2 regions of the Streptomyces sp. NPDC017991 genome follow, and region 2 is predicted to be linked to the other one. Evidence: riboswitches for the same ligand, from Rfam matches in the RefSeq annotation. Region 2 holds a riboswitch; the other holds the start of a gene.

Region 1 (4,741 bases), on a different contig from region 2:
CGCTGGGTTCGGCGCTCGCGTTGTTCATGTACCCGCACTCGATCACGGCGACGCTGTCCTCGCGCAGCCGTGAGGTGATCCGGCGCAACACCACGATCCTGCCCCTGTACTCGCTGATGCTGGGCCTGCTCGCGCTGCTCGGCTTCATGGCCATCGCGGCCGGGATCAAGGTGGACAACGGGCAGCTGGCGATCCCGCAGCTCTTCGAGACCATGTTCCCGGACTGGTTCGCGGGCGTGGCGTTCGCGGCGATCGGGATCGGCGCGCTCGTGCCGGCGGCCATCATGTCCATCGCGGCGGCGAACCTCTTCACCCGCAACATCTACAAGGACTTCATCAAGCCCGACGCGACGCCCGCGCAGGAGACCAAGGTCTCCAAGCTGGTCTCGCTCCTGGTGAAGGTCGGCGCGCTGGTCTTCGTCCTGACCATGGACAAGACGGTGGCCATCAACTTCCAGCTGCTCGGCGGGATCTGGATCCTGCAGACCTTCCCGGCGCTGGTCGGCGGACTGTTCACGCGGTGGTTCCACCGGTGGGCGCTGCTCGCGGGATGGGCGGTCGGCATGCTGTACGGCACGGTCGCCGCGTACGGGGTGGCTTCGCCCACGCAGAAGCACTTCGGGGGGTCGTCGAAGGAGATTCCCGGGATCGGGGAGATCGGGTACATCGGGCTGACCGCGTTCGTCCTGAACCTGGTGGTGACGGTGGTGCTGACGTTCGTCCTGAAGGCGGTCAAGGCGCCGGACGGGGTCGACGAGACCTCTGCCGAGGACTACACGGCCGACGCCGGCGACAAGGGCGTCCAGGTGGAGCTGCCGCCGGCGACGGCGGGGGCGGGCCACTAGGGGTGTACTCGGGGGCTCCGCCCCCGAACCCCCGGTCCTCAGACGCCGGACGGGCTGGAAAACCAGCCCGTCCGGCGTCTGAGGACGAGCGCGCAGGCGCGACAAGGGGGTCTGGGGGCGCAGCCCCCGGGGACAGGGGCCGATACCGTGGACAGGTGACCCCACGCGCCCCCATCGTCCTCGACAGCGACCCCGGCATCGACGACGCCGTAGCCCTCCAGTACCTGCTCGGCACAGGCCTGTGGGAGCTGAAGGCCTACACCTCCGTGGGCGGCAACCTCCCCGCGGAGCAGACCTACCTCAACGCCCGCGCCCTGGCGCGAACCCTCCGCATCGACGCGGACGTCCCCGTCCACCGCGGCGCGGGCCGCCCCCTGACCCGCCTGCCGTACCGCGTCGCCGCCGACTTCCACGGCCCCGCGGGACTCGGCGACGAGACACTGCCCGACTCGACCGCGGCGCACCCGACGGAGTCCTCCGCGCAGACGCTGCTGCGGCTCTCCCGGGAGTACGAGGGCGAGCTGACCGTGTGCGCGACGGGACCCCTCACCAATGTGGCGATCGCGCTCCTGGAGGACCCCGGTTTCGCCCGGCGCGTGAAGAAGTTCGTGTTCATGGGCGGCGCCGCCCGCGTGCCCGGGAACATCACACCGGTCGCCGAGTTCAACATGTGGGCCGACCCGGACGCCGCCGAGCTGGTCCTGTCCTCCGGAATCCCGTTCACCATGGTCGACCTGGACGCCTCGCACCGCTGGCTGTTCAGGCCCGCCGACCTCGCGGCCCTGGAGGCGGCGGGCCCCGGCACCGCGCTCGCCGCCCGGCTGCTGCGGGTCTACATGGAGGCGTACCGTCGCAGCGGCGGGGACGGCACCTGTCCGCTGCACGATCCGCTCGCCGTCGGTGTGTGCGCCGACGAGTCGTTCGTGACGCTCGCGGAGGGGGCGGTCGTCGTGGAGTCGGCCGCCGAACTCACGCGCGGCCAGACCGTGTTCGTCCCCTCGGCCGCCGGGCGGATCTACTATCCCGAGTCGCCCGCCCTGACCGCGCGGGTCCGCCTCACCGGCCGGGTGGCCCTCGGCCCGGGCCCGCGCGACTTCACGAAGGACTTCGTCTCGACCCTGCCCCTGTGGCCGGCGGCCGGCTAAGCCCCGCACACGGCGACGCGAGAAATCCGGCGGCCCTCGTGGGCCTCCTCGGGCACACTGCCGGGCATGGACATCGTGATCAGGCGGGCGGAGCCCGAGGAGTACCCGGCACTGGGGGACATCACCGCGCAGGCGTATCTCGGGGACGGGCTGCTCGACTTCGGGGAGAGCGACGAGTACCTCGGCGAACTGCGGAACGTGGCCAAGCGTGCCGCCGCGGCCGACGTACTGGTGGCCGTGGAAGCGGTCGCAGCCGTCGAGGCGTTCGATGCGGCGGATCCGGCCGGCGCGGCCGTTCGGGGCGGAGGCGCGCCTCGTGGCCGGCTCCTGGGCGGTGTGACCTTCGTACCCCGCGGCGGGCCCATGGCGGAGATCTCACGCGCGGACGAGGCCGAGATACGCATGCTGGCGGTCACCAAGGAGGCCCGGGGCCACGGCGTGGGCACCGCCCTCGTACGCGCCTGCATCGACCGCGCGCGGGCCGTGGAGGGCTGCGGGGGCATCGTGCTGTCCACCCAGCGCACCATGCACAGCGCCCACCGCATCTACGAGCACCTCGGCTTCACCCGCGCCCCGGGCCGTGACTGGAACCCCGTGCCGCACCTGGACGACATCATGCTCCTCAGTTACGAGTTGACCCTCTAGAGCCTGTCGCTACACCCTCCGTCACAGCGCCCGGAGCCGATACGACACAACATGTGGGGGTGCTTCCGGAGCCCGGCACAAGATGTATGCTCATGCTCGCTGTCGTCGCAGGGGAATCCGGTGCGAATCCGGAACTGTCCCGCAACGGTGTACTTGTACGTGATATGCCCGCATGCCCAGATGTCCGACATCGGATGTCCGCATGCCCGCAGGCCGCGTACGGGAGTCAGTCCGAGGACCTGCCGACAGCGCGCCCAGGCCGACCGGCCCGGGCGCATGACGTCCGGGCCTCGTGGAGTGGGCCGGTGGACGCGGCGTACCGCTGCCCAGGGCGCGTACCCCCGTGTGCCCCGAACCCTCTCCCGCCGAGGCCCCGTGCCGAGCGAGGGAGAGCCCCACGTGACCATCGCGCCAGCCGATCCGGTCTCCGCGACAGCGAGCCGGGACCAGCAGGACAGGGCCGAGGCAGACGGACCGGGAACCGCGTTGCTGCGGATCCTGACCGACTTCACCGCCGACCTCCCCGGCGCCGACCCCGGCCGGGTCGCCGCCGCCGCCCTGCGCGGCCGGTCCGCCGCCGCGGACACCGCGGAGCTGCGTGAGCTGGCCACGGAGTCGGCCGCCGGTCTCATCTCTGAGGACCCGGTCTACTCGAAGCTGGCCGCCCGCCTGCTGACCGTCGGTATCGCCGCGGAGGCCGCCTCGCAGGGCGTGCGCTCCTTCTCCGAGTCGGTCGCCGTCGGCCACCGCGAGGGCCTGATCGCCGACCGCACAGCCGAGTTCGTACGCCTCCACGCGGCCCGGCTCGACACGCTGATCGACCTGGCGGGCGACGACCGCTTCGGCTACTTCGGCCTGCGCACCCTGCACAGCCGGTACCTGCTGCGGCACCCGATCACGCGGTCCGTCATCGAGACGCCCCAGCACTTCATGCTGCGCGTGGCGAGCGGTCTCGCCGAGGACGACACGACCAGGTCCGTCGACGAGGTCGCCTCCCTGTACCGGCTGATGAGCCGCCTCGACTACCTGCCCTCCTCCCCCACGCTCTTCAACTCCGGTACGAGGCATCCGCAGATGTCGTCCTGCTATCTCCTCGACTCGCCGCTGGACGAGCTGGACTCCCTCTACGACCGCTACCACCAGGTGGCCCGCCTCTCCAAGCACGCGGGCGGCATCGGGCTCTCGTACTCCCGGATCCGTTCGCGCGGTTCGCTGATCCGCGGCACCAACGGGCACTCGAACGGCATCGTCCCGTTCCTGAAGACCCTCGACGCCTCGGTCGCCGCGGTGAACCAGGGCGGCCGGCGCAAGGGCGCGGCCGCGGTCTACCTGGAGACCTGGCACTCCGACATCGAGGAGTTCCTTGAGCTGCGCGACAACACCGGTGAGGACGCCCGGCGCACGCACAACCTGAACCTCGCGCACTGGATCCCGGACGAGTTCATGCGCCGGGTGAACGAGGACCGCGACTGGTCGCTGTTCTCGCCCTCGGACGTGCCCGAGCTGGTCGACCTGTGGGGAGGGGAGTTCGAGGCCGCGTACCGCGAGGCGGAAGCCGCCGGGCTCGCCAGGAAGACCATCCCCGCCCGCGATCTGTACGGGCGCATGATGCGCACCCTCGCGCAGACCGGCAACGGCTGGATGACCTTCAAGGACGCCGCCAACCGCACGGCCAACCAGACGGCGCTGCCCGGCCACACGGTCCACTCCTCGAACCTGTGCACCGAGATCCTGGAGGTCACGGACGACGGGGAGACCGCGGTCTGCAACCTCGGTTCGGTCAACCTGGGCGCCTTCGTGGACGCGGACGCCCGCGACATCGACTGGGAGCGCCTGGACGCGACCGTCCGTACCGCCGTCACCTTCCTCGACCGGGTCGTCGACATCAACTTCTACCCGACCGAGCAGGCCGGCCGCTCCAACGCCAAGTGGCGTCCGGTGGGCCTCGGCGCCATGGGACTGCAGGACGTCTTCTTCAAGCTGCGGCTGCCGTTCGACTCCCCGCAGGCGCGCGCCCTCTCCACCCGGATCGCCGAGCGGATCATGCTCGCCTCGTACGAGGCGTCCGCCGACCTCGCCGAGCGCAACGGCCCCCTGCCCGCCTGG
Region 2 (4,741 bases):
GCCGCGGTGACCAGGTTCTCCAGGGACGCACGGGTCTCGGGCCAGGCGCGGGTCTTCAGGCCGCAGTCGGGGTTGACCCAGAGGCGCTCGGCGGGGATGGCCTCAAGTCCCTTGCGCAGCAGGGCCGCTGCCTCGTCGGTGCTCGGTACCCGGGGTGAGTGGATGTCGTACACACCGGGCCCGGCCTCGCGCGGATAGCCGTGTACGGCCAGCTCCCGGGCGACCTGCATGTGCGAGCGCGCCGCCTCCAGGCTGATGACATCCGCGTCGAGGTCGTCGATGGCCCGCACGATGTCACCGAACTCGGCGTAGCACATGTGCGTGTGGATCTGGGTGTCCGGGCGTACGCCACTGGTGCTGAGGCGGAACGCCTCGGTGGCCCACGCGAGGTACGCCGGACGGTCGGCGGATCGCAGCGGCAGCGTCTCGCGCAGGGCGGGCTCGTCCACCTGGATGACCGAAGTCCCGGCCGCCTCAAGGTCGTTCACCTCGTCGCGCAGGGCGAGGGCGACCTGCCGGGCGGTGTCACCGAGGGGCTGGTCGTCGCGGACGAAGGACCAGGCGAGCATGGTGACCGGCCCGGTCAGCATGCCCTTGACCGGCTTGGCGGTGAGCGACTGGGCGTACGTCGTCCAGCGCACCGTCATGGGCTCGGGACGGGAGATGTCTCCGGCCAGGATCGGCGGGCGGACATGGCGGGTCCCGTAGGACTGGACCCAGCCGTGCTGGGTGGCGAGGTATCCGGTGAGCTGTTCGGCGAAGTACTGGACCATGTCGTTGCGTTCGGGCTCGCCGTGCACGAGCACATCGAGGCCGGTCCTCTCCTGGAACGAGATCACCTCGCCGATCTCGGCCCTGATGCGCTCCTCGTACCCGGCGCTGTCGATCCGCCCCGCCCGCAGATCGGCCCGCGCGGTGCGCAGTTCCGTGGTCTGGGGGAACGAGCCGATGGTGGTGGTCGGCAGCAGCGGCAGGCCGAGGTGGGCGCGCTGGGCCGCGGTCCGCTCGGCGTACGGCTGGGAGCGGCGGGCGTCGGCGTCCGTGACGGCGGCGGCCCGGGCCCGTACGGCGGGGTCGCGGGTGATCGCGGACCCGGCGCGAGAGGCCAGGTCGGCCCGGTTGGCGGCGAGTTCCACGGCGATCGTGCCGGCGCCGCCCGCGAGGCCCTTGGCGAGGGTGGCGATCTCGGTGGTCTTCTGCCGGGCGAAGGCGAGCCAGCGGCGGATCTGCGGCTCGATGTCGCGTTCGGCGGTGGCGTCGAGGGGGACGTGGAGGAGGGAGCAGGAGGCGGCCACGTCGACCCGGTCGGCCAGCCCGAGCAGGGTGCCGAGCGTGGCGAGGGACTTCTCCAGGTCGTTGACCCAGATGTTGCGGCCGTCGACCACTCCGGCGATCAGACGCTTGCCGGGCAGCCCGCCCACGGCGGCGAGCGCGTCCAGGTTGGCGCCGGCCGCCTCGGTGAAGTCCAGCGCCAGACCCTCCACCGGGGCCTTGGCCAGCACCGGCAGGGCGTCGCCGAGCCGGTCGAAGTAGGACGCGACCAGCAGCTTCGGGCGGTCGGTCAGGGCGCCGAGGTCGCGGTAGACACGGGTGGCCGTGTTCAGTTCGGCGGGTGTGCGGTCCTGCACCAGGGCGGGCTCGTCGAGCTGGACCCACTCGGCCCCCGCGGCGCGAAGATCTGCGACGATCTCGGCGTACACGGGCAGCAGCCGGTCGATGAGGGTGAGCGGGTCGAAGTCCGGGGCCACACCCGGCGCGGGCTTGGCGAGCAGCAGGTACGTGACGGGTCCGACGAGGACGGGACGTGCGGTGAGCCCGAGCGCGAGAGCTTCCTTCAGCTCCGCCACCTGCTTGCGGGAGTCGGCGGTGAAGACGGTGCCCGGGCCCAACTCGGGCACCAGATAGTGGTAGTTGGTGTCGAACCACTTCGTCATCTCCAGCGGCGCCACGTCCTGGGTGCCGCGCGCCATCGCGAAGTAGCCGTCGAGCGCGTCGGCCTCGACGGCGGCGCGGTGGCGTCCGGGGATCGCGCCGACCATGACACAGGTGTCCAGCACGTGGTCGTAGTACGAGAAGTCACCGGTGGGAACCTCGTGGATGCCGGCCTCGGCCAGTTGCCGCCAGTTGACCCGGCGCAGGTCGGCGGCGGTGGCCCGGAGGGTGTCGGCGTCGACCCGGCCCTTCCAGTAGCCCTCGATCGCCTTCTTCAGTTCCCGGTTCTGTCCCTGGCGGGGGTAGCCGTACACGGTGGCCCGTGCCGCCGCGGCTGCGGACTGCGCTGTCACGGAAATCTCCTTCGCGAGATATCTCCCTGGGATCCCGGGACGGGACGCGAACGCGAAGGGGTGACCGACCGGACGGAATCCGAGCCGTGCACGAGGCACGGCCTTCCGCCGGATCATGTACGCCGACCCGCCCACGAGGTCACCGGGATCTCCGCACACGAATGGTTCGCGCACGGGCAGTTGGCAGGTCTTCGGACTCGCGGGCACGTCCTCCCTGCGGAGGACACCTACTGGCCGTCGCTTCCCAGACCCGGCCGGGCCCAGTGCGTGTGACGGCGGTCGTTCCCACTCACCGCTGCGGGGCAGTCCCGGATTCCCACCGGGTTCCCTCTTGCGACGCACCCGCCTGGCGGACGGGGCGAACCAGCTGCACCGGCCACCCTACGGGGCACAGCCCGGTCGTGGAAAACTTTTCAGTGCACGGAGAAGCCGCCGTCGACGAAGACCGACTGCCCGGTGACGTACGCGGAGGCGGCGCTCGCCAGGAAGACCGCCGCGCCCGCGAAGTCCTCCGCGAGGCCGTTGCGGCCGACCATCGTGCGCGCCGCCAGGGCCGTCACCTTCTCCGGGTCGGACGACAGACGCCGGTTCAGCGGGGTCATCACGAAGCCGGGCACCAGTGTGTTGACGGTGACTCCGTACGGCGACCAGGCCTCCGCCTGCGAGCGGGCCAGTGACTCCAGCGCCCCCTTGGAGACGCCGTAGGCACCGCTCTGGACGAAGGCGCGGTGGGCCTGCTGGGAGGTGATGTGGATGATCCGCCCGTAGCCCCGTTCGGCCATGGCCGGGCCGAAACGCCGGCCCAGCAGGAAGGGCGCGTCCAGGTTCAGGGCCATGGTGGTGTCCCAGACCTCGTCGCTGAGCTCGCTCATCGGCGGCCGGAGGTTGATCCCGGCGCAGTTGACGAGGATGTCGGGCTCGCCGAAGGCCTCGACCGCCTGCTCGGCGGCATCGCGCACGCCTTCACGTGTACCGAGGTCCGCGCCGACCCAGGCCGCACGGCAGCCGAGCGCACGCAACTCCTCGACCGTCGCGGCCAGTTCCGCTTCCTTGCGCGCCACGACGACGACGCTCGCCCCGGCGCGGGCCAGCGCCTCGGCGATGCCCCGCCCGATGCCGGAGCTGCCACCGGTCACCAGGGCGACCCGGCCGTCCAGGGAGAACAGTTCTGAGAGGTAGTGCTGCGAGTCCATGGCGGCACCCTAGAAGGGCGCCGCCCTGGGGGGATCAGCGGGGTGTGATCCAGCGAGGGGTGACCGTATGGCGAGTACTCGCAGCTCAGGAGCCTGCCGCTCAGCCCAGTACGAGCGGGAGCCGCTCGGCGAGGGTGCCGAGCGCGGCCTCCTCCGCGTCGGTAGGTGTCCGCCGGCCGGTGCCGATCAGCAGCGCGGCCTTGTCGGAGAACGAGGCAGGGAACGGGGTCCCGGCGATCTTCTCCAGCGACGCGCGAGCTGCCGCCAGGGTCTCGGCGGGCGGCTGGGTGGTCGAGGTCAGCCGGGAGATCAGGTCGAGGTGGTGCAGGGTCGCTTCGAGGACGTACACGGACAGGTAGTCGTTGACGGTCAGTACCTCGTCGCGGGTCCCGACGCGGGCCGTGGGATCGGCGAGACCGGCGGCGCGGCCCGCGGCGGACCCGACGTCGTCGAAGTGGAACTTCAGCAGCTCCGGTTCCCCGTACGCGGCGGCCAGCCGGGGGATCAGGGCGTCCAGCGGATCCTCGCCCGTCGGGGTCTCGCCGAGCTGCCAGTAGGTGACCGCGTCCACGGTCGGTTCGGTGTCGGCGGGGGTGACCAGGGTGATCAGGATGTCTTGGGCGTCGATGACCAGGTGGCACACCAGATCCCGCACGAGCCATCCCGTACAGCCGGACGGTTGCTCGAAGTCCTCGTCCGGGACTTCGGCGACCGCCGTGCGCAACGCGGTCCAGGCGAGCGAGAAGAGATTCACCGCGGCACGGTATGCCGGAACACGGCGACGGACAAGCGTATGCGGTGGACGGCAGGGCCTCGCGATCACCGCCCGGAGATCAACAGTGACGGTCGACGACGACGGTCAACGACGACGGTCAACGACGACGGGCGACGACGACGATCAACGGTGACGGTCGGCGATCGCGAGGACCGGCCGGGCTCAGCCGCCGGTGAGGACGACCAGTCGCTGGGTCGCCCGGGTCATCGCGACATAGCGGTCGACCGCCCCCGCGATACCCGTGCCGTACGTCTGCGGGTCGACGAGCACGACCAGGTCGAATTCGAGTCCCTTGGACAGTTCCGGGGTCAACGACCGCACGCGGGGAGTCGCCCGGAACGTCGGATCGCCGATGACGCAGGCGATCCCGTCCGTGTGCGCGGCGAGCCAGGTGTCGAGGACCGCGTCCCGGTCCGCGACGGATCCGTGGACGACGGGAACGCCGTTGCTGCGGACGGAGGTCGGCACGTTGGCGTCCGGGAGCGCGG

Evidence for each region. Region 2 has a riboswitch for cobalamin ahead of metE (5-methyltetrahydropteroyltriglutamate--homocysteine S-methyltransferase). Riboswitches for the same ligand answer to the same signal wherever they lie in the genome.
Region 1: linked by a shared signal. The riboswitch ahead of ACH4DZ_RS11760 (ribonucleoside-diphosphate reductase subunit alpha) and the one ahead of metE (5-methyltetrahydropteroyltriglutamate--homocysteine S-methyltransferase) in region 2 are both predicted to bind cobalamin.

What each region holds. Positions count from the first base shown of each region.
Region 1 covers NZ_JBIRGP010000003.1:732,432-737,172, reverse strand. Annotated here, with positions in the region: gene mctP (monocarboxylate uptake permease MctP) at 1-845, shown strand, start outside; gene ACH4DZ_RS11770 (nucleoside hydrolase) at 1,001-1,990, shown strand; gene ACH4DZ_RS11765 (GNAT family N-acetyltransferase) at 2,057-2,635, shown strand; cobalamin riboswitch at 2,676-2,897, shown strand; gene ACH4DZ_RS11760 (ribonucleoside-diphosphate reductase subunit alpha) at 3,035-4,741, shown strand, end outside.
Region 2 covers NZ_JBIRGP010000001.1:627,040-631,780, reverse strand. Annotated here, with positions in the region: gene metE (5-methyltetrahydropteroyltriglutamate--homocysteine S-methyltransferase) at 1-2,285, opposite strand, end outside; cobalamin riboswitch at 2,450-2,668, opposite strand; gene ACH4DZ_RS02665 (SDR family NAD(P)-dependent oxidoreductase) at 2,699-3,478, opposite strand; gene ACH4DZ_RS02660 (maleylpyruvate isomerase N-terminal domain-containing protein) at 3,579-4,232, opposite strand; gene helR (RNA polymerase recycling motor ATPase HelR) at 4,416-4,741, opposite strand, start outside.